3 regions of the Shewanella sp. QJM3NY_23 genome follow, and region 1 is predicted to be linked to each of the others. Evidence: predicted binding sites of a transcription regulator. Region 1 holds the regulator's gene; each other region holds the start of a gene.
The links. Region 1 encodes LexA, which represses DNA repair genes until DNA is damaged. Its sites were predicted from a motif close to TACTGTATNNNNATACAGTA; they were not measured.

Region 2: a site for LexA is predicted at 6,083-6,102, ahead of AC0VXX_RS10295 (DNA topoisomerase III). Genes of this name have one in related genera too.
Region 3: a site for LexA is predicted at 3,596-3,615, ahead of AC0VXX_RS10175 (YebG family protein). Genes of this name have one in related genera too.

Annotation. Positions count from the first base shown of each region.
Region 1 covers NZ_CM149657.1:105,050-113,129, reverse strand. The annotation lists gene AC0VXX_RS00525 (MFS transporter) at 1-910, opposite strand, end outside; gene AC0VXX_RS00520 (GNAT family N-acetyltransferase) at 1,016-1,471, opposite strand; gene cysQ (3'(2'),5'-bisphosphate nucleotidase CysQ) at 1,464-2,276, opposite strand; gene nudE (ADP compounds hydrolase NudE) at 2,327-2,872, opposite strand; gene yrfG (GMP/IMP nucleotidase) at 2,969-3,640, shown strand; gene lexA (transcriptional repressor LexA) at 3,990-4,607, shown strand; gene AC0VXX_RS00495 (cell division inhibitor SulA) at 4,604-5,113, shown strand; partial or broken gene coxB (cytochrome c oxidase subunit II) at 5,514-6,626, shown strand; gene ctaD (cytochrome c oxidase subunit I) at 6,645-8,080, shown strand, end outside.
Region 2 covers NZ_CM149657.1:2,268,999-2,277,078, forward strand. The annotation lists gene AC0VXX_RS10280 (acetolactate synthase 3 large subunit) at 245-1,966, shown strand; gene ilvN (acetolactate synthase small subunit) at 1,966-2,460, shown strand; gene AC0VXX_RS10290 (LysR family transcriptional regulator) at 2,885-3,838, shown strand; gene AC0VXX_RS10295 (DNA topoisomerase III) at 4,073-6,058, opposite strand; gene AC0VXX_RS10300 (hypothetical protein) at 6,235-6,498, shown strand; gene AC0VXX_RS10305 (methyl-accepting chemotaxis protein) at 6,707-8,080, opposite strand, start outside.
Region 3 covers NZ_CM149657.1:2,239,220-2,247,299, forward strand. The annotation lists gene prc (carboxy terminal-processing peptidase) at 1-1,868, opposite strand, end outside; gene proQ (RNA chaperone ProQ) at 1,900-2,541, opposite strand; gene AC0VXX_RS10170 (GAF domain-containing protein) at 2,825-3,283, opposite strand; gene AC0VXX_RS10175 (YebG family protein) at 3,300-3,584, opposite strand; gene AC0VXX_RS10180 (paraquat-inducible protein A) at 3,832-4,446, shown strand; gene AC0VXX_RS10185 (paraquat-inducible protein A) at 4,439-5,071, shown strand; gene AC0VXX_RS10190 (PqiB family protein) at 5,058-7,682, shown strand; gene AC0VXX_RS10195 (GGDEF domain-containing protein) at 7,848-8,080, shown strand, end outside.

The sequences.
Region 1 (8,080 bases):
CTAAATCGAGGCCAAACAGGGTCAACCCAGCCATGCCTAAAGCCACGACACCTAACTCAACATGACCATAGGATAAGCGTTCACATAAAAAGGAGCCCACCGCGATACCCACCGAAAATAGCGCTAATAATAGCGACACTACGCTGGCATCAGAGGACAGATGTAACTTAGCAAAATAAGCAAATTGCGTTAGGTAAGTGGCACCGAGAAACCAAAACCAGCTAATGGCGATGATCGCCATCCAGATGCTTGGCGTCTTTCTCACCTGGGTAATGGCGCGCCACGTGTCAGATAAAGGAGCAAAACGAATTGGGGTTACGTCATGCTGTAGAGGCAAAGCCGGAATGGCGCGACTGGCCAAATAACCACACAGGGAAAGTACAAAGACAATCAAGGCACTGGCGACAATCCCATGCGCACTCGTCATCAACAGCCCAGCGCTCAATGTGCCACTTAAAATAGCTAAAAATGTACCCATTTCGACCCAAGCATTACCCGTAACTAACTCTTCTTCGGCCAATACTTGCGGTAAGAGTGAATATTTTACCGGCCCGAAATAGGCCGACTGACAGCCAGTTAAAAATAACAGCAGTAACATCACCATGTAGCTTTGAGACAAAATAGCCATCGCAGCGCACGACATGATAACCACTTCGAGTTGTTTGAGTCTGCGGATAAGCTTCGCCTTGTCCATATTGTCAGCGAGCATCCCGGCATGAGCTGAAAAAAGAAAGAAGGGTAAAATAAACAGGCCCGCGGCCAAATTGACAAATAAATTAATGCTGATTGGCAACTCATTGATCTGGCTATAAGCCACCATCAAGAGTAAAACATTTTTATAAATATTATCGTTTAATGCGCCTAAACATTGGGTGACAAAATAGGGCAAAAATCGTTTTGTTAACAGCATATTTGCTCCAGCTTGCCGCGACCTTAGGTTAGCCTAACCATTTAGACGGCAGTAGAGGGTTATATAAGCCATTGCCAAGCTGTGGCCGTGCACAATAGACAAGGCTTAGCGCATCAGACACATCACCACCCGTGATGCATCTGGGCCAAAATAGTCAGCTTCTGTTTGCAACTCGACAAACCCCAATGCTAGGTATAAATGACGCGCTGGATTAGCTGGGTCCACAGTGAGCATTACCTGAGTGACCGACGGCGCCAAGTGATTAAGTGCATCGATTATCAAACGTTTGCCGATACCTCGGCCTTGGGCGAGTGTCTCCACGGCGACAGATAATATCCAACCTATATGCCGCTGCTCACTTTGCACCATTAGGATATAGCCAAGAAGACGATTATTGTGATCTATTGCAACACGCAAACCACTTGGCCAACAATCGAAACTCTGACGAAAAAAGAAATCCGGATAACAATGTGCGCCAAACACACGCTGTTCAAGCCGATAAACGCCGGCCAGTTCGCCCTTTTGCGCCGCACGCAGGGTAATATCAACTGGCTTATTCACTGACTAACAACTCATCCCAAGGTAAATGGGTCGAACCGACCACGATAAAATTAGGGTTTTCGAGCGATTCACGTTCGTTATAACTGAGCGGCTGCAGTTCAAGATCCATGATCTGCCCGCCCGCCTCTTCGACAATAATTTGTGCCGCGCCGGTATCCCACTCGCCAGTAGGGCCAATGCGTACATAACAATCGGCGCGCCCTTCGGCGACCAAGCAACTTTTAAGCGCTGCTCCGCCGAGCACCACTAGCTCACAATGCTTAGGCTGGTTCAGTAGCTTTAATACCGACTGCGGATCTTGGCGACGACTGACCGCCAAGCGCAATGAGCGCGAATCATCGAGTGTCAATTGACGACTGGCAATGCGCTGCTCGCCTTTACTCGAGCGCTTATAAGCCCCCAGTCCCGCGATGGCATAATAAATCACCTCTGTCATGGGTACATAAACAATCCCCATAATAGGGCGATTATGCTCAACTAGCGCAATGATCACCGAAAAGTCGCCGCTGCCAGCAATAAACTCTCCAGTGCCATCTAATGGATCGACCAGCCAATACCTGGGCCAATCGACGCGATCGGATAACGGGATGTCGGCATCTTCTTCAGATAACACAGGAATATCTGGAGTCAGCTGAGTCAGCGCAGCGGTGATAATTTGGTGCGCAGCGAGATCGGCAGACGTCACAGGGGTATTATCCGCCTTAATTTCTTTATCAAAGCTACCTTCAAGGTAAATATCTTTGATGGCCATTCCCGCTTCAACGGCGATGGCGATCACCTGTTCCACACACTCTTCTGGCTTCATCACAACTCCAACAACCTAGACAGGTAATGCATATATCCGAATTGAAATAACTATTTTAGTTTTAAATGCTTCTGGGCTAAAAACAAGGCACTCACACTTCTCGATTCTGAAAAGTCTTCCAATGCCAATAGCCCTGACCACTGTGCAAGCGGCCAAGAAACAACCTCTATTGGCTCAGGCTCATCGCCTTCAAGGCGACTCTCATACAGATCTTCTGCAATATAGATCTGCATCTTGCTGACAAAATAGCTGGGCGCCAGACTTAACTCCATTAAATGGGTTAATTTTTTAGCCCCAAAGCCTATCTCCTCTTGCAGTTCACGATTAGCGGCCTGCTCAGGCGTCTCTCCCGGATCAACTAACCCTTTGGGAAAGCCCAGTTCATAGCTGTGGGTTCCAGCTGCGTACTCTCTGCCCAGCAACAGTTGCTCCCCCAATACAGGAACCACCATTACGGCGCCACGATTACTGCCTTTCATACGCTCATACTGGCGCTCGACCTGATTAGAAAATTTCAGGTGTACTTGCTCAATTTGAAATAACCGACTCTGGGCAACAACTTGTGTATGTAATATCTGTGGCTTTTGGTCCGACATGAATGTCCCTGATAAAATGACGTTTGCATCACAGTTCAATCTTACTATGATGGGCCTAATCCACAACTCTCACGATAGAATTTTTTTACTGACCTTATGTTTCCTTGGGATAAAATCGATACTGTACTGCTTGATATGGATGGCACACTGCTAGATTTGCACTTTGATAGCCATTTTTGGCTCAAGCTAGTGCCGCAAACCTTAAGTCACAGCAGAAACATCTCTCTAAATGAAGCTAATGTCTTGGTAGAACAAGCCTACGATCAAGTGGTTGGCACCTTGGATTGGTATTGCCTCGACTACTGGCAGCAACAACTGCAACTGGATATTGTGCAGCTGCAACGCACATTGGCCGACAGGATACAGTTACGCCAAGACAGCATGCCATTTCTGCACACATTGGCTAAAAAGCATAAAACCAGAATATTAGTGACCAATGCCCACCCTCATAGCCTAGCACTCAAACTAGAACACACAGAGCTAGCGCAAGGGTTAGACCATATGATCTCCAGCCATGAAACGGGTTTTGCTAAAGAGCACCCTCAATTTTGGTCTAGCTTATTTAACCAATATCAATTGCAACCCAGTCGGTGTTTATTTATCGATGACAGCGAAGCTATCTTACATGCCGCCAAACAAGCTGGAGTTGGGTATTTGCTTGGCATAAGCAATCCTGATAGTAAAAAGCCCCATAAAATATTTACCGACTTTCCCGCAATCCATGATTACCATCACCTGTTAGATGACCTTATCGCCAGCAAGCCATAATAGCTCCACGCTTAATGACACAAGATAAGGATAAATGCAGGCGCGTGGTGTAACCAAACCCTATTGACTGCTTATTTGTTTCACCGCCCGAACTTGGCAGAGAGATCACCTCAACAGATAAGAGAGCAATCGCGCCACTCAGCGACACCCAATGAATCCTTTCCGTAAAATCAAATTCATAACATTGATTTAAATTAAAAAGTCAGGTTGCAATAAAAATAAATCTGCGACCTTCTTTTCCAGTTTTAAGCAAATCCCACCACATTGCCGACAAAAATATGCTTAATCCTTGCGCTACTTTAAATACTGTATATACTGACAGTTACTGTATGGAAAGACAGGATCTGTAATGAGACCATTAACCCCTAGACAAGCTGAAATATTAGAATTAATTAAACGCAATATTGCCGATACAGGCATGCCGCCTACCCGAGCTGAAATTGCTCGTCGCCTAGGCTTTAAAAGCGCCAATGCGGCCGAAGAGCATTTAAAAGCCTTAGCCAAAAAAGGCTGCATCGAAATAATGCCTGGGACCTCGCGAGGTATTAAGCTAACTCAAGAAGATGATAGCGAAGATCTTGGCTTACCACTGATTGGACAAGTCGCTGCCGGTGAACCCATTTTGGCCCAAGAACATGTTGAGCAACACTACAAAGTTGACCCAGCGATGTTTCGCCCAAGCGCTGATTTTCTCTTAAGAGTCCGCGGCGATAGCATGAAAAATATTGGTATTCTCGAAGGCGATCTACTTGCGGTACATAAGGTGGAGCAAGCCAGTAATGGGCAGGTTGTCGTAGCTCGCGTCGAAGATGATGTCACAGTAAAGCGCTTTGAAAAGAAAGGTAATACTGTATATCTTCACGCCGAAAATGAAGAATATTCACCGATAGTCGTCGACCTATCTACCCAAAGCCTTAGCATCGAAGGGCTTGCCGTAGGTGTTATCCGCAACGGAGATTGGCAATGAATAATCTAATGGGTAATGCCCCGCGGCATCCCGGCCTTTGGGTCGATATGAATAAGCAACACAAGCCAACTCAGCACTGTACCATTGCGACATTATCGAGTCGCACCCAAGGTAAGCATGAGTTGCAAGCGCTAACACCGCAATTAGCAAGATTAAGCCAACAAGGCCAGTGGGTAGTACTGATTAGCCCACCGAATATTGGCTATAAACAGATGCTCGCCGATGCCGGTGTTCGCATGGATAGAATCTTATTAGTGCACACCAAAGATGAAGTTGAAGCGCTATGGGCGATGGAAAAAGCGCTTACTAGTGGTACGTCCAGTGCGGTGATCAGTTGGACCCAAGCACTCGATGCACGCGATTACCGCCGCTTACAATTGGTCGCCAAAAGTACTCAGGCTCTGGGTGTTGTGATTGAAGAAGCCAATAGTCACCTACCAGTAACTGCCCTAGCAGAGCAAGATCCGGGCTACCACCAAGCATCATTATTTGGCTCACTGCACTAGCATTACTGCTCAAACTTTCCATACTTAAGCCCCGCGAGGGGCTTTTTTGTCGCTGTTTTTTTTAACAAAATAAAAAAAAGTGATCTTGATCAATATTTAAACAGCGATTAAGTTAGTAATAGATATCAACGATTATTTGTTATATCCGAACAATTTAGTAGTCGGCTTCATTGGCTTGCGAGTGAACATCTCTAGCAAAGTCCAGTTAAGCTGAAATTAGCCTGATATAGTCAGCCGTAAGTGCAAATGTGGTGACCACCAGCAATAACAACATCAATACCACCAGCGCACTATGAAGTCATCGTTGCTTTTTTGGGAACTGAAAAGTTTGCATGGAGCCGAGACATACTGTGTGACTTTTCTTTGTAGTTGCCTTCGCAATTGACAGAGGAGAAGTCTAGTGAAGCATCTGTGGTATAGCTTGCTGGGGTTACTACTAGCCCCGCCCATATTCGCAGCGGATATGCCCCTTAATATGACACCAGGGGTAACAGAGATCAGTGGTAAGGTTTTTGGCCTCCATATGACCATTCTCTATATCTGTTGCGCCATCGGCATCATAGTGTTTGGGGTAATGATCTACTCCATCATTAACCATCGTCGCTCAAAAGGCGCAGTGGCAGCCAATTTTCATGAAAGCACTAAAGTCGAAATAGCTTGGACTATCGTCCCTTTTGTTATCTTGATCGTGATGGCTATCCCCGCCACTAAGACTCTTATCGCCATGGAGGATCCTAGCGATGCAGATATCACCATCAAGGTAACGGGTTCACAGTGGAAATGGCATTACAGTTATTTTGATCACGATATCGAATACTACAGCTTGCTTGCTACCCCTAGAGCACAAATTGAAGGCAGTGAAACGAAGGGCGAAAACTATCTATTAGAAGTCGACAGACCCCTAGTACTTCCCATTAATAAAAAAGTGCGTTTCTTGATGACCTCAGATGATGTGATCCATTCTTGGTGGGTGCCAGCCTTTGCGGTAAAAAAAGATGCTAACCCCGGTTTCATCAATGAAGCTTGGACCCGCGTGGATAAACCCGGCACTTACCGCGGCCAATGTGCAGAACTGTGCGGTAAGGATCACGGCTTTATGCCCATAGTGGTTGAAGTGTTGTCTGAAGCCGATTTTGATATCTGGATCGATGAGCAAAAAAACCAAGCCACAATCGCCGCCGCCGCGACCGAAGCCTCATTATCGCAAACCTTATCTATGGATGAACTGATGACCCAAGGTGAGCAGATATACATGGCACGCTGCGCCGCCTGCCACCAGCCAAATGGCATGGGACTTCCAGGGGTGTTCCCCGGATTAAAAGCCAGCGCCATTGCCACCGGCCCAGTCACAGCACATATCGATATTGTTGTTAATGGTAAGGCGGGCACTGCAATGCAAGCCTTCGCTGGACAGCTAACACCACAGGAGATAGCGGCTGTGGTGACATATGAGCGTAACGCTTGGGGCAATGATGTCGGTGATACCGTCCAAGCCGCTGACGTTAGTCAACATGGTCAATAGGGAGGCATGATGAATACAACAACGCGCGAAGCCAATATGGATGCCGCTCATATTGAAGAGTCTAACGAACACCACGAAGCTCACCCAACCGGCATAAAGCGTTGGCTATTTACCACTAATCATAAAGATATCGGCACCTTATACCTGTGGTTCAGCTTTATTATGTTTCTTACTGGCGGTGCCATGGCCATGGTGATCCGAGCCGAACTGTTTCAGCCTGGATTACAATTAGTCGAGCCCAACTTTTTTAATCAAATGACCACTGTACATGGCTTGATCATGGTGTTTGGTGCCGTCATGCCCGCCTTTACAGGCCTGGCAAACTGGCTAATACCCATGATGATTGGCGCGCCTGATATGGCGCTACCACGGATGAATAACTGGAGCTTTTGGATTTTACCCTTCGCCTTTACCATATTATTAAGCTCACTCTTTATGGAAGGTGGTGGCCCCAACTTTGGTTGGACATTCTATGCTCCGCTATCCACCACTTATAGCCCTGATAGCACGGCACTGTTTGTATTTTCTATCCATATTATGGGGATCAGCTCCATCATGGGAGCCATCAACGTGGTGGTGACGATTGTGAATATGCGCGCCCCCGGCATGAGCTGGATGAAATTACCGCTATTTGTGTGGACCTGGTTAATCACCGCTTTCTTGTTGATTGCCGTCATGCCTGTGCTTGCTGGGGTGGTCACTATGGTACTGACGGATAAATATTTTGGCACTAGCTTCTTTGATGCAGCTGGTGGCGGCGATCCTGTGATGTTCCAACATATTTTCTGGTTCTTCGGCCACCCTGAAGTCTACATTATGATCTTACCTTCATTTGGTATCATATCGGCTATTGTGCCCGCCTTTAGTCGCAAACGTCTCTTTGGTTACTCCTCTATGGTTTATGCCACTGCCAGTATTGCGATTTTGTCCTTCTTGGTTTGGGCACACCATATGTTTACCACGGGCATGCCAGTATTTGCTGAGCTGTTTTTTATGTATTGTACTATGCTCATCGCGGTGCCAACTGGGGTTAAGGTCTTTAATTGGGTCGCCACCATGTGGCGCGGATCACTCAGTTTTGAAACACCTATGTTGTTTGCCATCGCCTTTATCATACTGTTCACCATAGGCGGATTTTCGGGGTTGATGCTAGCCATTACTCCGGTGGATTTCCAGTATCACGATACCTATTTCGTGGTGGCTCACTTCCATTATGTATTGGTCACAGGGGCTATCTTCTCCATTATGGCCGCCGCCTATTATTGGCTACCTAAATGGACTGGACATATGTATGACGAGAAGCTGGGTAAACTGCATTTTTGGTGTTCGGTTATCTCAGTTAACGTGTTGTTTTTCCCTATGCACTTTTTAGGACTCGCGGGAATGCCGCGTCGAATTCCTGATTATGCAATTCAATTTGCTGATGTTAACCAAATTGTCTCTAT
Region 2 (8,080 bases), 1.9 Mb from region 1:
CAACAATTCACCTGATTTATTTTCATCTGCCCAAAATATTTAAATAAAACGCTTGATTTAACAGCACTATTTTATATGATGAAATTCTGCTCAATAACGGCAGTCACTCAAGCTAACAAGCTAACACATTGATGTACGGGTGATTAACGAGTTTGAAGTACCCTTCAAACTTATCATTTCAAGCGATTACCGTCGCTGTAGCAAGATACTGCATACCGTAGCGGTAACTATTGAGGGATCAATAATGGAGAAGTTATCCGGCGCCAGCATGATCGTCCGTTCACTTATCGACGATGGCGTTAAACACATTTTCGGCTACCCTGGTGGCTCTGTTCTCGACATCTATGATGCCTTGCATCAACAATTTGGTATCGAACATATCCTTGTTAGGCACGAACAAGCCGCCGTGCATATGGCAGATGGCTACGCACGCGCAACGGGCGATGTGGGAGTGGTGCTGGTGACCTCCGGCCCAGGTGCAACTAATGCCATTACTGGTATTGCTACCGCTTACATGGACTCTATTCCATTGGTGGTGTTGTCAGGACAAGTGCCCAGTAACCTTATCGGTAATGATGCCTTTCAAGAGTGCGACATGATTGGTATTTCACGACCTGTGGTAAAACACAGTTTCTTAGTGACCGATGCTAAAGATATTCCAGAGATCATCAAAAAAGCCTTTTATATTGCCGCGACAGGCCGTCCAGGCCCCGTCGTCGTCGATATCCCCAAAGATTGCTTGAACCCACAGATATTGCATGACTATCAATATCCACAAGAGATCAACATGCGCTCCTACAATCCGACGACCTCGGGCCACAAAGGCCAAATTCGTCGCGGTTTACAAGCGCTGCTAACGGCTAAGAAACCTGTGCTTTATGTTGGCGGCGGGGCGGTTACCGCTGGCTGCGATCAGCAAATTCTTACCCTATCTGAAAAACTGGGGATCCCAGTGGTGAGCACGCTAATGGGGCTGGGAGCCTTTCCTGGCACCCACGATAACAGCGTCGGCATGCTCGGTATGCATGGCTGCTACGAAGCGAATATGACCATGCATCATTCAGATTTAATCTTCGGCATTGGGGTGCGATTTGATGATCGCACCACTAACGCCGTTGAAAAATATTGCCCAAATGCCACGATTTTACACATCGACATCGATCCGTCCTCAATTTCTAAGACAGTACATGTGGACATCCCCATCGTCGGCTCGGCAGACAGTGTACTGGATAATATGCTAGCGCGTCTGGCAGAAGACAGTCAGCTTGATAACGATAAAACGGCGATTGACCAGTGGTGGAGCCAAATCAATCAATGGCGCTCACGGGACAGCTTAGCGTATGACAAAACCAGTGGCCGAATTAAGCCTCAACAAGTGATTGAAACTCTACATAAGTTAACCAATGGCGATGCCTACGTAACCTCAGATGTGGGTCAACACCAGATGTTTGCCGCGCTTTATTACCCCTTTAATAAACCACGTCGTTGGATAAACTCTGGCGGCTTGGGCACCATGGGATTTGGTTTGCCGGCGGCGATGGGCGTTAAAATGGCTATGCCCAATGAGACAGTGATCTGCGTGACAGGCGATGGGTCGATACAGATGAACATTCAAGAGCTATCCACCGCTTTGCAATACGATACGCCAGTTAAAATTATCAACTTAAACAATCGTTTTCTTGGCATGGTTAAGCAATGGCAAGATATGATCTACTCAGGACGTCACTCACACTCCTATATGGATTCGGTACCCAATTTTGCCAAAATAGCCGAAGCCTATGGTCATGTGGGCATGACCATTAGCGATCCCGCAGAGTTGGAGGCTGGCCTAGAAAAAGCGCTGGCGATGAAAGATAAACTGGTCTTTGTTGATATTAGTGTCGATGAAACTGAGCATGTTTACCCTATGCTTATTCGCGGCGGGGCGATGAATGAAATGTGGTTAAGCAAAACGGAGAAAAGCTAATGCGTCGTATTATTTCTGTGTTACTTGAAAACCAACCCGGCGCATTATCTCGTGTGGTCGGCTTGTTCTCCCAGCGTGGCTACAATATTGAGAGTTTAACCGTTGCACCGACTGATGATGTGACCCTATCGCGTTTAAACATCACAGTGGTGGCCGACGCCGCGGTGTTAGAACAGATAGAAAAACAGCTGCATAAACTTATCGACATCTTAAAGGTCGCTAATATCACTGAGTCCAGCCATATCGAACGCGAACTGGCGTTAGTGAAAGTTAAAGCCAAAGGCGCTGGACGCGCCGAAGTGAAGCGCACTGCCGATATTTTTCGTGGTCAGATAGTCGATGTCACCGCCGAGCTTTACACCATACAGATGACAGGCACCACAGAAAAGCTTGACGCCTTTATCAGTGCTATCGGTGAAGTCACCAAAGTGATTGAGGTCTCTCGCTCTGGCGTCGTAGGCTTGTGCCGGGGTGAGAAATCGATGCGAGCCTAATGCCATCAAACTTGGTTGGTCAACAAAATGAGGTATAAAACGCCAGCGATATTGCGCTGGCGTTTTCATTTATCTGTCTTGGCCATGATATAACAACCTGCGCGGCTTACTCACTTGGTCAGTGAGCGTGATATAAGTAAGCATGGTAAAAGGTAAAGGGTAAAGGCCACATAGGCATGCACACTCGGGAAAAGACTAACTAAAGGGAGTACAAAGTTCGAATTATTTAATTAATATCAGCTGCTAAACCGCTTATCTGAGCATCCACCGGCGCACTATTCTAAACACTGAGTCATAATTCTATTTCAAGGCTAAATTCAAGGTAAACACTCAACGCGGCATCAGTTAACTTATTGATAGATTGATTAACTATATCGAAAGCCACAATAAATCGATATCATTCCCATGGTTAATACCAAAGACGATGGGGAGCGGTTCATTGAAGCAATTTGATTTTAATTTACTTACGGTACTTGAGGTATTACTCGAGGAACAAAGTGTCACTTCAGCAGCAGAGCGCCTCTATTTAAGTCAGTCGGCCGTGAGTAAGCAACTCAACAAACTGAGAGAGTCCTTCGATGATCAACTCTTTGAACGCACCGCGCATGGTTTACGCCCAACGCCCAAGGCAAAACAATTGGGACCTGAAATTCGTCAAATATTAAATCAAGTAGAGCAATTAACTCGACCAAGCCATTTTGAGCCATCAAATAGTCGCCGTCGTTTTCGCATCGAGCTAGTAGAGACGGCCTATTCATTAACTTACCCATATTTTATGCCGCAATTACTCAAGCAAGCCCCCAATATCACTGTCGATAGCCATACATGGAACAGTGAAAGCATGGACCGATTATTACGTTGTGATAATGATTTAGGTATAGCGTGCCGTGAATGGGATGACCGCTCTCAGTTACACATTAAAAACTTACCAGCATCCTTAAATTATGCCGAACTAACCCGAGATCACTCGGTCTGCCTTGTCCGTGAAGGCCATCCACTACTGGATGAAGAGTGGAATGTAGAGACATTCTTAAAATATCGGCATCTGCAGGTCACGTTTGGCGGGATCGCCCATTGGCTACTCGATGATGTATTACAAATAAAACATTTGAAGCGTGATATTGCCGTTAATCTAACGGATTTTCATTGCGCAATGCAGCTATGTGAGCAAAGTGACCTCATTCTGTGTTCGCCAGCCAAATATGCAAAAGAGATGATACGCCATTTCAAGTTGATCACCCTTCCCGTTCCAACTGAATTAGTACCTGGCACCTATGTGTTGTTATGGCACGAGCATTTTGACCTCGATCCCAGTCATCGCTGGTTGCGAGAGATGATTATTGCCTCAACTCAAACCGCGTACCGTCAACAGCTATGATATGGGCCATTTATGCATAAAACATATTCAGAGCAAAGTGCCCATATAAAACAATAACATTAGGCTGACATAGATTGCCGACACTCATACCGATACGGCGAATCATTCAGATGAACAAACAATAACGTCGGATTTAAGCCCCTCATCATAGGCAAATATAAATAGCCATGTCATACCAGCAGGTTTAACTTGGTAGATTGACATAACCCCTCTGCAACCTAGATGGATAATGCGTCACTTAACCTTGGTACGACTGCTGCGCCCACTTGATTTTTTACCGGCCAAGGTGCTGGCTTTAGCTGAACTTGCCTTACCACGGCGCTTGTTAAACTGGCCACTCGGGGCTTTAACCCCTTGCAATGATGTGGGCAATTGAGCACCAGCTTGGGCAATTAACTGCTCGAGCGAATCAATTAATGGCGTCATAAAACTCTGATACTTTGCCTCTTTACGACAAATGGCATCGAGGTGACTTTCCCATAAGGCCGTCATATCGGGTGTTGTGGCTGAGTCGGGTAAACTGTTTATCAAGCCTTTACCGACCTCGGTCGCGACAATCGATTTACCTTGGCGTTGTAAAAACCCACGTTTAAACAGCAACTCAATAATGCCTGCGCGAGTCGCCTCTGTGCCCAAGCCATCGGTATCTTTTAAGATTTTACGGATCTCAGGGTCGGTCACATAGCGATTAATGCCGGTCATAGCCGCTAGCAAGGTTGCATCCGAAAACGCTTTTGGGGCTTGGGTGTTTTTCTCAACTAACTCCGCCAGTCCCGAATGCAACGTTTGCCCCTTAATCAAAGGCGGCAACTGCTGCAACGTATCGGCCTCATCCTGCGGTGCCGATTTGCTTGTCGTCGCTGGAAACAGCTGTTTCCAGCCAAGGGCTCGGTCTTGCTTGGCTTTAGTGGTGAAGCGTCCCTTAACAATGTCCACTTCAACCTGAGTTTCATGATACAGATAAGGTGGATAAAACTGGGCTAAATATTGCCTAGCCACATGCAGATAAATTTGTTGCTCAGCCTGATTCAAACTGCCTAAGTTAGCGCGTTTTTCTGTTGGAACAATCGCGTGGTGCGCATCAACCTTGCTGTCATTCCACGCCTTCGATTTTATCTTTGGATCGGGCGATTCAATGCCTTGGACTAACTCAGGTGCGCCGCCAATGATGGCTTTAATCACACTGGGCGCCAACGTCAACTGCTCTTTAGGTAGATAGCGACTGTCTGAACGCGGATAAGTGATCAGCTTATGGCGTTCATACAGCGACTGGCAAGTATCGAGCACCGTCTTTGCACTCATACCAAAGCGTTTAGCCGCATCAATTTGAAGCGATGACAAGCTATAAGGTAGCGGCTGATGTTGTTGTTTATCTTTACTGTTAAGCCCTGTAACTACGGCAGTTTGTTGGCTTATACGGCTGATCACATTTTGGGCTAAGCCTTTAGATAGCACACGCCCTTCATCATCCATGTAGGGCAAGCAGGCTTCACTGGGTTGCCATTTGGCTTTAAAGCTTTGATCTTTGTCTGTGGTTAAATTAGCCAATACCTCATAAAAAGGTTTACTGATAAATTGCGCTATCTCGGCATCACGGCGAACCACTAACCCAAGCAGTGGGGTTTGCACTCGGCCAACCGATAACACGCCTTGATAGCCCACTTTGCGCCCTTGTAAGGTATAAGCTCGCGTCATGTTCATACCATAGAGCCAATCGGCACGTGAGCGCGCTAAGGCAGAAGTAGATAGCGGGATAAACTCGCGATTACTGCGTAGCTGACCTAAGGCGCGTTTAACCGCTTGCGGATTAAGATCGCTCACTAATAATCGCATGGTCTGGTTAAGCTTATCGCCTTTAACCCCAAGATGCGCAATTACCTCATCCACCAGCAACTGCCCTTCACGGTCTGGATCCCCTGCATTAACTAACTGAGATGCTTGTTTTACCAAGCCGCGCAGCACGGTTAATTGGCTGCGCGTTTTCGGCTTAGGTTTCATTTTCCATTGGCTAGGAATAATAGGTAAGTGTTCAAATTTCCATGATTTATATGCACTGTCATAGGTATCGGGCTCCGCTTGCTCAAGCAGATGGCCGATACACCAAGAGACACAATCCCCATTGGCGGCGGTAATGAAACCGTCGCCCTTTTTCAGCGGTTTGGGTAATACATCAGCAATGGCTCGGCCAAGGCTGGGTTTCTCGGCGATATATAAAATCATAGTACTCAGATAGTCAGGGCGAACAACTGTATAAATTAACAGTAACTTTAACTCAGCTTACCGCATGCTGCAAATCTAAAATACGGTTCATGACTTACAACATAGGGTATGTAAATTCAATTGAGAACAGTTCTCATTTGCGGGTAATATGGCGTACATTCATCGAGGAGCTAACAATGAATACCACGACTGTCACTCAACATAGGTTAGACCAAGTACTTATCTACCAATTCCTCTTGATAGCTGCATTACTTTTATTGGCCGCTCCGCTAGCGACAAAACCGTCAGAATTAGGCGTGTTACTGATGTTTAGTCTGCAGGTCATACTGACGAGCGTAGCTACCTTAGCGGCTATGGTTATCAAGCAACCCATTAATCGCATCTCGGTCACTATACTTTTTGGTATATGGTTACTGGTTTGGATTACACATTTGATGTAATAGCGATTAAGTACACTAAAAATAGCCAAGCAAATTGCAACGACTAGCTGCGCATTGTTATGAAAAGGCTGTACTGCGAGGTGTATTGCACTTACAAATGGCGTTAATGGTGCCGTGCGCCACACAATAGTTAACGGTTAGGCTCTCAAGAATGGGCAGCCAAGTTGCAATATCACTTGGCCACCAGATTAGACAACCTCTAAGGTAGTTAGGTTTTAAGCTTACCTAACTGTTGATGTTGCTGCGCCACCAACTCTGCTAGGCTAACGCTACTTTGCTGGGCTTCATCGGCAAGTCGAGCCAATTCAGCTGCGGAATCAGAAATACCAGTAATGTTACGATTAACCTCTTCAGTCACCGCGCTTTGTTCTTCCGCGGCGGTAGCAATATGAGTCACTTGGCTCGATACCTCTTCAATTTGTCCCACAATAGTATTGAGCGAGGATAAAGCGGACTCGGTTTGCTCTACGGCGCGCTGCGCTCCCTCAACACCTTGATCGATAATATGTGAGGCACTTTTGACTTCTTTCTGAAGCGAGTCGATTAATTTACCAATTTCATCGGTCGAAGTTTGAGTTTTCGACGCCAACGCCCGCACTTCATCAGCCACCACAGCAAAACCTCGGCCCTGCTCGCCTGCTCGCGCCGCCTCAATGGCCGCGTTTAATGCCAACAGATTAGTTTGCTCGGCAATGGCACTGATCACTTCCAAAATCTTACTGATATTGGTACTACTTTCGGCCACCTTACTTACCGCTTCCTTCGCTAATAGCGACTCATGAGACATAGTCGTCACGTAATTCATCGCTTGGCTGAGACTGTCTTCACCAGCTTTCACGTTGGCACTCATCGCCTCTGTTTCCATCGCCGTTTGCTCTGAAGCTTTAGCCACTTCTAATGCGGTTGCGCTCATTTCATTAACCGCAGTGACGACACTTTCTATTTCGCTGTATTGACGATTAACACTCTCACGCGTTTGCTGCGCAATATTGGCAGTGGTTTGACTCTCTGCTTGTGAGCGTTCAGCCAATACTTTCATTTCGCCAATGAGTATACGTAACTTAGTAATGAAGCTATTGATACCGCCACCAAGGGCTATCAATTCGGCGTGGGACTCTACATTAATAGTTTGAGTTAAATCACCTTCGGCACTGGCTAGGTTTTCGACCCGGCTTTGGATAACTTTTAATGGAGCAATAATATTGCGAATAACAAGGCTAATGGTCACCACGGCAATCACTGACACAATACTACCAATGATCAACAATAAGCTGCCAAGTGACGAGGCCATTTCTGTCATCGCTGTATCCATTGCGATGGCTTCTTTAAAGGCATCTTGTTTGGCCACTTCAATTAATAATGACCATTGTGCGTCAGCGAGCGGAATGTTAACGGGATAGGCGACCACAATATTATCCCCCACATCTAAATAGCCACCGTTACGATGCAAAGATTGATACTGTTTGGCTAGTGCGCTATCGATAGATTCTGCTAATGGACGCGCTTTTTTATTGTAATGACTAGCAGCTACCACTAACCCCTTGGCGCTGAGCAGTGTCACCTTAGCATTGCCGTTGTACAG
Region 3 (8,080 bases), 1.9 Mb from region 1:
TCACTAGCCTCACGTTCTGCAATACGCTCTTTTTCCACTAAGGAGACACTGGTTTCTTTATGACTTTTCTTAAATTCGGCAATATCTTGATAAATATAGCTAAATTCTACATCTTGTTTAATACGCTGTTGATGACGACCATCTAAGTTAACCACTAAGTTTGGATTGATGTCGCCTAGCGTGCTGTATTGTGCCATCGGCACCTTGTCCCACGGCAATGCATTATCTTCTTCGGCTTCGCCATATTCGCCCGGCTCTAAGGCACTAGGGAACGGAATATCGGGTGTGACACCTTTAATTTGGGTGCTGCCGCCATCGATGCGGTAGAACTTAGCGATGGTATATTGCACATGCCCAATCGGCTTATCGTACATATCATAGATACGCCCGAGGCTTTTATGCTGCTGCACTGTGCCTTTACCAAAAGTCGACTCACCAACGATAAGTGCGCGATCATAATCTTGCAACGCCGCGGCAAAAATTTCAGATGCAGAAGCGCTATAGCGATCGACCATCACTGTCAGTGGACCTGCATAAGCAACCCGACCATCATTATCACGGTTTTGTGAAACTCTACCGTTGGCATCACGAATTTGCACCACAGGACCTTGTTCAATAAACAAGCCGGTTAACAAGGTAGCTTCGGTTAACGCGCCGCCTCCGTTGCCACGCAGATCAATGACGACGCCTTCAACATTTTCTTGTTTCAGTTTGGTCAGCTCTTTAAACACGTCTTGCGACAGGTTCATGTAAAAGCCTGGGATCTTAATGACACCGATTTTGCGACCAGCATAATCTCCGCTTGAAGGCTCAATCACCTCAGAGGTCGCTGCGCGATCTTCTAGCCGAATCTTATCGCGAACTATCGTCACATAAGTGGGTTTAGCTGAAGAGCCACCTTTCTTAGGTAAGACTTGCAGCACCACTTTACTGCCTTTTGGGCCTTTAATGAGTTCAACAACATCATCGAGACGCCAGCCAATCACATCGACGATCTCTTTACCTTCTTGGCCAACACCAACGATGCGATCTTCAGGGGAGAGTTTTTCACTGTTGGCCGCAGGGCCACCAGCAACTAAACTTTTTATTACGGTGTAATCTTCATCCATCTGCAGCACCGCGCCTATGCCTTCAAGGCTTAGGTTCATTTCCATTTGGAAACGCTCAGCGTTGCGCGGGGAAAGGTAACTGGTATGCGGTTCAACCGAGCGAGAAAAGGCATTCATCACACCTTGAAATACATCTTCGCTCTTAGTCTGGCTCAAGCGTTTGATGGCGTTGTTGTAACGCTTTTCTAGCACTTCAACAATTTCATCCCACGTTTTACCGGTGAGTTTGAGGTTGAGGGCATCGTATTTGACCCGCTGACGCCATAGCTCATTGAGTTCGGCTTCATCTTTTGGCCAAGCAGCCTCTTCTCTATCGTATTGATAGCTGTCACCAGGGACATTAAAATCAATCTCGGTATCGAGCAGGGCTAACGCATAGGCGAAACGGTCATATCGACGCTGTTGAACCAAGTCAAACATCTTATACGCAGCGGCTAAATCGCCACTCTTAAGCATGTCATCAAATTCGGTAGCATAGACCTTAAAACTGTCAATATCGCTTTGTAATAGCACATTACGGCGATAATCCAGTTGTTTTAAGTAGCGGTCGAACACCTGCATAGCAAAGGCATCATCAAAGTTAAAACGATGATAATGATTACGTGCATAGGTGTCCGCCACTCGCTTACTCGCCACTTTATGCTGTGGCTCTTGATTCAAAGAGGGCAACTCGCTTGATGGAATTGTAGGCGTCAATGCCCAAGCCGAGAATCCTACAAAAATGCTGGCAATTGAAGCTACCAGAGTTAGTTTTCGCATCAACAAGTTACTCCTTTGTACAATAGAACAGTTATAGCAGGATATGTTCAACCTTCACTTTAATGGTTAATCCTGAATCTAACTGCACTTGTATATCTTCTTTTTTGATGTCGAGTACGACACCCGCTACTGGTGATTTACCAAGTTTGACATTGACGCGTTGATTTGGTTTCAACTCGCCTAAAACTGCAGGTGTCAAATTCTGTACTGCAACGTCAGGTTTTGCCACTTTAGCCGCCGCAGGCTTGCGCTTAGGCGCTGGCTTTTTAAAGGGCTTTTTTTCAGCCTTAGGCTGAGTATTTTCGCCTTTGCTAGCCGCCGCTTTCGCTAAACGTTTAGCCTTGGCTTTTTCTTGACTCTCTTTCAGTGTAGCTTGTGCATGATCGATATGCTCTTGCTCTAGCTCACCGCATTCGTTGCCATCAAGGTCGACACGCTTTGCCCCAGCTTTGATACCTTTCAGGTAGCGCCAACTGCTAGTATAGCGACGTAAGGCAATTCTCAATTGAGTTTTACTGACTTTAGAATCATCAGCTAACCTTTCAGCCAAGTCCTGAAACAATCCAATTTTAAGGGGTTTAGTTTCACCTTCAGCAATAAAGCACAAAGGAAATGTTTCATATAAATACGCAAGAATAGCGTTGGTGTCGGTCAACTTTTCTGTTGATTCCATCATTACTTCCACAGTTTAAAAAGGGACTATCACCACACCAAACATGTGTTGGTGGGCGTGTCGTTCATATTTGTTGGATGCAGTTAACGGGCGTGATCTTACCTAGCGTAGATACACCCGTTAGCGTTTCGTCCAACATACCTTATCAATTACACTTAACAAACGCCAAGTATTCATTTCAAGCAATGAAATATTCCCCAGCGTTTTTGATGTTCGTCAAGCAGCCTATTATAAGCCTGCTAGATACGAATGCGACCATCAATTGCGCAAAATTGGTGTTAGTTTAAGCAAATAAAGCCTTTTCCAAACTTTTTACTACTAATTCAAGGCCATTTTCATCGACTTGATCAAATCTCGCCAAAGATGGGCTATCGATATCGAGAACCGCGATCACTTGGCCATTACGTCTTAATGGGATGACAATTTCTGAATTACTCGCCGAATCACAGGCTATATGACCGGCAAATTGATGTACATCGGCGACACGTTGCGTGGTATTGGTTTGCGCTGCTGTACCACAAACCCCCTTGCCCATAGGAATACGAGTGCAAGCCACTTTACCTTGGAAAGGCCCTAATATCAGTTGTTCGCCCTCAACCAGATAAAATCCAGCCCAATTGATATCGTCAAGGTTGTCATTAATTAATGCGGAAAAGTTGGCCATGGCTGCGATAAGGTTGTCTTCGCCGCTAAATAACGCTTCGGTTTGGCGAGCTAAAGTGTCATAACACACAGAGGTCATAGAGTGTCCTAATAAATTATGCTTTTGATTCAGTTTTTTTACTGGCTTTTTTTACAGCTGCCGGTTTGGTTACCGATCCGCCCTTTAATAAGCCCATCAGTTGATCTTTATTTTCAGCTAAATAAAAGCTGAATTTTTCCAGTGCATCGTCATCGAGGCCTAACTGAGCCTGTTCGATAAAAGGAAGAAGATTGTCTGCGATATCGAGCATCTTATCAAAGGCATCGGCCTCTTTTTTAGATGTGAATGTCATCTTCTCTACCCCTTCTCTAACTACGACAAATTTCGTTATAACTGCCATGCCTGCCCTCATACTGTTTTTATATACAGCTGTAGAATCTCATAAATACAAGTTGTTATGCAAGTGTTCAAATTTATCTGATAGAATCTTGTTCTATTATTTTGCTATCAATGACTTCACTGACACTGAAGCAACATGGTAACGACTTGCAAAAACAACGGCTTTTTGGATCTGAAGAATAGGGGGCAATAATGTATTTCACCCGCCCCAAACGATAGGAATATCCATCATTACTTCCGATAGAAACGTGTTAGACAAGAGCATTATCCTGTGCCGCTCGTGTGACTTAATCGTCAGCAAGCGGGCGTTACCTATTGGGGTAAGAGCCCTCTGTCCTCGCTGCCATAGTAATTTGTACGACACCCCATATTGCTCCATCAATGGTATGCTCGCCTTATGTATTACTGCTTTAGTACTGTATTTTCCGGCTAACATTTTCCCTGTATTAGAGTTACATTTTTTAGGGAGTGTACGCACCACAACCGTGATTCAAGGCGCTATGTCGGTGGCATCTCAAGGGTATTGGGTGGTCGGTATTGCTGTTTTAGTGGCCGCGGTTATCGCTCCTGGTTTACTCATTTTGTCTGTATTGGCACAAATTTTAATCGTTAAGTATCAAATGAAAAATCCCTTTTTTCGTAATATTTACCGACACCTGCTGCGCTGGCATAGCCTGTTGACTGAGTTGACTATGCTGGAGATATATATGATTAGTATCTTTGTTTCAGTGTTTCAACTCTCCGACTACACCGACCTCTATTTTGGTATAGGGACATTCTGTTTCAGTATTTTATTTATTGTGGTGATTTTCTTGCAGCGTGAATACGATATCGAGCATATGTGGAACCAGCTCAATGAATGACACTCACAGCAACTCGCAAGGACAAGCTGCGGGGATCACCAGTTGCCCTACTTGCGCCAAACTTTGCCGAATTGAAGATAACTATTGCCAACGTTGCGGTCAACGGGTGCAGAGCCGAGATTATGCCAGCATCCAAAAAAGCTGGGCACTACTGATCACCGCCGCCATTTTGTTAGTGCCAGCCAACTTGTATCCTATTACAGTTATGACAAGCCAAGGCCAAGTTCGCCGAGACACCATATTTAGCGGTATTAATCATTTGATCCATTTAGACTTATGGCCTATTGCTATCATTTTATTTACCGCCAGTATTCTAGTGCCAATGCTTAAAATTATCGGGTTGGCGACCTATCTGCTTGCCATGAGTTATCGTTTACCCATTTCAAAAAAGACATTAATGACAGGCTTTCACATCATTGAATGGATTGGCCGCTGGTCAATGTTGGATCTGTTTGTTATATCGATAACGGCAGCCTTAGTTAATATGGGGCAGATATTTGATGCTAAACCCGCCCCTGCTGCAACGGCCTTTGCATTAGTGGTCTTACTGACACAACTGGCGGCGAAAGTATTAGACACGCGTTTACTCTGGGACCGATTGGAAGCGAAAGATGACAAAAATTGAAACACCTAAAGTGGTAAAGAAAAAGTTATTTTCGCCAATTTGGCTGTTACCTATCATAGCGCTAGTGCTGGGCGCTTGGCTGGGCGTTAAGAGTATCCGAGAATCGGGTATCGATGTGCGTATCCATTTTCCAAGTGCCACAGGTATCGATGTCGGTAAAACCTTAGTACGTTATCAAGGTTTGACCGTCGGTAAAGTGGTCGACATTAGTATCGATGATGCTCTGCAAGGTGTGAATGTCGATCTGTTGATGGATTATCGTTCCACCCCATTTTTAAAAGACAACACCAAATTTTGGCTGGTCACTCCTAAAGCCTCAATCACAGGTGTTGAGGGGCTCGATGCGCTTTTTTCCGGTAACTATATCGCCATTCAACCTGGTGATGGCAATGATCGCAGTGAGTTTATCGCCGAAGATCAGGCCCCGCCAGTCGCACCAGGATCCGACGGTTTAATGGTGCAATTGAGTAGCCCAACCTTAGGCTCGCTCGATATAGGCTCGCAAATCTTTTATCGCCAAATACCTGTCGGTAAAATTTTCAGTTATCGCTTAGTCAATGACAGCAGTATCTTACTTAATGCTTATATACAGAAGCAGTACACACATTTAGTGAAACAAAACTCGCAATTCTGGAACGTCTCAGGTTTAGCCGTCGATGCATCACTGTCGGGTATCAAGGTGAAAACAGAGAGTCTGTCAGCCATTTTAGCCGGTGGCGTCAGCTTTTCCTCTGATCCTAATGGTCTCCAAGCCGAGCCAAATCAACACTATACAATTTTTGATAATAAAGATGCCGCCATTGGTGGCGTGGGGTTCTCACTGCTGGCCAGTGACGCCGATGCCATTCAAACGGGTGCAAGCATTGTATTTCGTGGCATAGAGATTGGCCGCGTAACCCACACACATTTAAGTGACGCTGGCGTCCTATTTGATGCAACATTCGATACCGATTATGCCCACCTCTTGAGTGGCACTGCACAATTTTGGGTCGAAGGCGCCGACATATCGACACAGGGTATCAAGCATGCCGCACGCTTACTCACAGGTAGCGTGATCAATTTTATGCCCGGTACAGGTGAGCCTTTAGCACAGTATCCACTACTCGATAGCGCCCCGCCATTACATAACCAACCTTTCGCGTTGACATTAACGGCCAGCGAAAACCCGGGCATCAACATTGGAGCACAGGTTCGGTTTAAACAGTTACCTATTGGCAGTGTCAGCGCCGTTCGGTTTAAGCAAGATTACAGTGGCGTCGAATATTCAATAGAAATATGGCCTGAGTATCAAAATCTTATCTCATCTGGTAGTTATTTCATTCCTGAATCAGCATTAGCTATTGACGCATCAATCGAGGGTGTAACGGTCAAAACCCGTGACTTAGGCACACTCACCCAAGGGGCGATCAGTTTAATTCAAGGCAAATCTTTAACCCCAGTAAAAGAGCACACTACCTTAGCCTTATTTAGCTCGCAGAAACAGGCAAAGGAAACCATCAGCCTAGCGGCTCAGCGACGCATCACCCTGTTGAGCCCAGACGGCGCCGATTTAAGTGCGACATCACCGCTCTATTTTAAAAAGATGCAAATTGGCCAAGTGCATAATGTGGCTTGGCAGCCGCAGAGCAACAATTTTGCCATCACCCTAGGAATTGATAAGCAATTTGACTCACTGTTAACCCCTAAAACTGTGTTTTGGCGTAACAGCGCCTTGACTGTCGATGCCAGCCTACGGGGCGTCAATGTAGAGGTAGCGCCTTTGAATGGGGCTATCAAAGGCAGCGTAAGTTTAGGCCTACTCGATAGCGATAATGCTGTTAATCGCCAACACTTATATGGCTCTAAGGCGCTTGCTTTAGCCAAAGCAACCCCTATCACACTTAGTTTTCCCGCCACAACTAAGTTAGCGGCTAAGGCAGCTATTCGCTATTTAGGTCATCAGGTGGGTGAAATCGAGCAGGTTAAACTCAATGACGATCTCAGTACGGTCAGTGTCGATGCTTATCTTTATGGGGATTATGCCAAGGCATTTACCCACCAAGATGCGCAATATTTTTTAGTCGATGCGCAGATTTCGTTATCTGGCATTCAGGCGGCTGAAACCCTACTTACCGGCCCATACGTGGCAGTCCTTCCTGGTAATAGCCAACAGTTAAGTCAGCATTTTATTGGCCTGACCGACAACCCAGTGCAACTAGATGATGGTTCGCTGCAGGTGACCCTTATCGACAGCAATTTAGGCTCCATAAAAATAGGCAGCCCCATTATTTTTCGCGGCATTAAGATTGGTGAAATAGCCCATTACCAATTATCAAACAACGGAACTGAGGTCAACATGCGAGCACAAATCGATACGCGCTATCAACATTTAGTCAATCAAAGCAGTCAATTTTGGGATATGTCAGGCATCAAGGTCGATGTCGGTCTATTTTCTGGCGCTCAAATAGAAACAGGATCACTTGAGACCATACTCACTGGCGGTATCGGGGTCGCGACACAAGCGGTGACCGGTCCAGCCAATCGACTGAGCAGCAATCAGGCTTTTACCCTACATGACAAACCACAAACTGACTGGCTTAATTGGGCGCCAAATCAACAGCCCAATCCATAATCATCATTAAGCAACTAACATAAATGAACCGAGGGACGAGCCTCGCGGTTGCGAGGCATTAATGCGACTCATATCGCGACTAGACCAATGAATATTGCGTAAACTGAAACTCAATAAATGGTCAGTAACAATAGAGATGTTCAGTACCGCGAGGAAGCTTTCACCATGTCAAAAGATCTGCTGCGTACAGCAGCCATCAACCTAAAAAAAGCAGTACCACTGATGTTAAAACATCAGATCCCCACCACCCCGACAAATTACGCATTATGGTACGCCTATGTGGGTGAGCAACATCCGGTATTAGTTGAAAAAATGGATAACCTCGTGGCCCAGTATCAAACTTGTCCCCCCGTCAATGCTCAATTACTGTATCGTGAGCACTTGTCTGATCCGGTTGA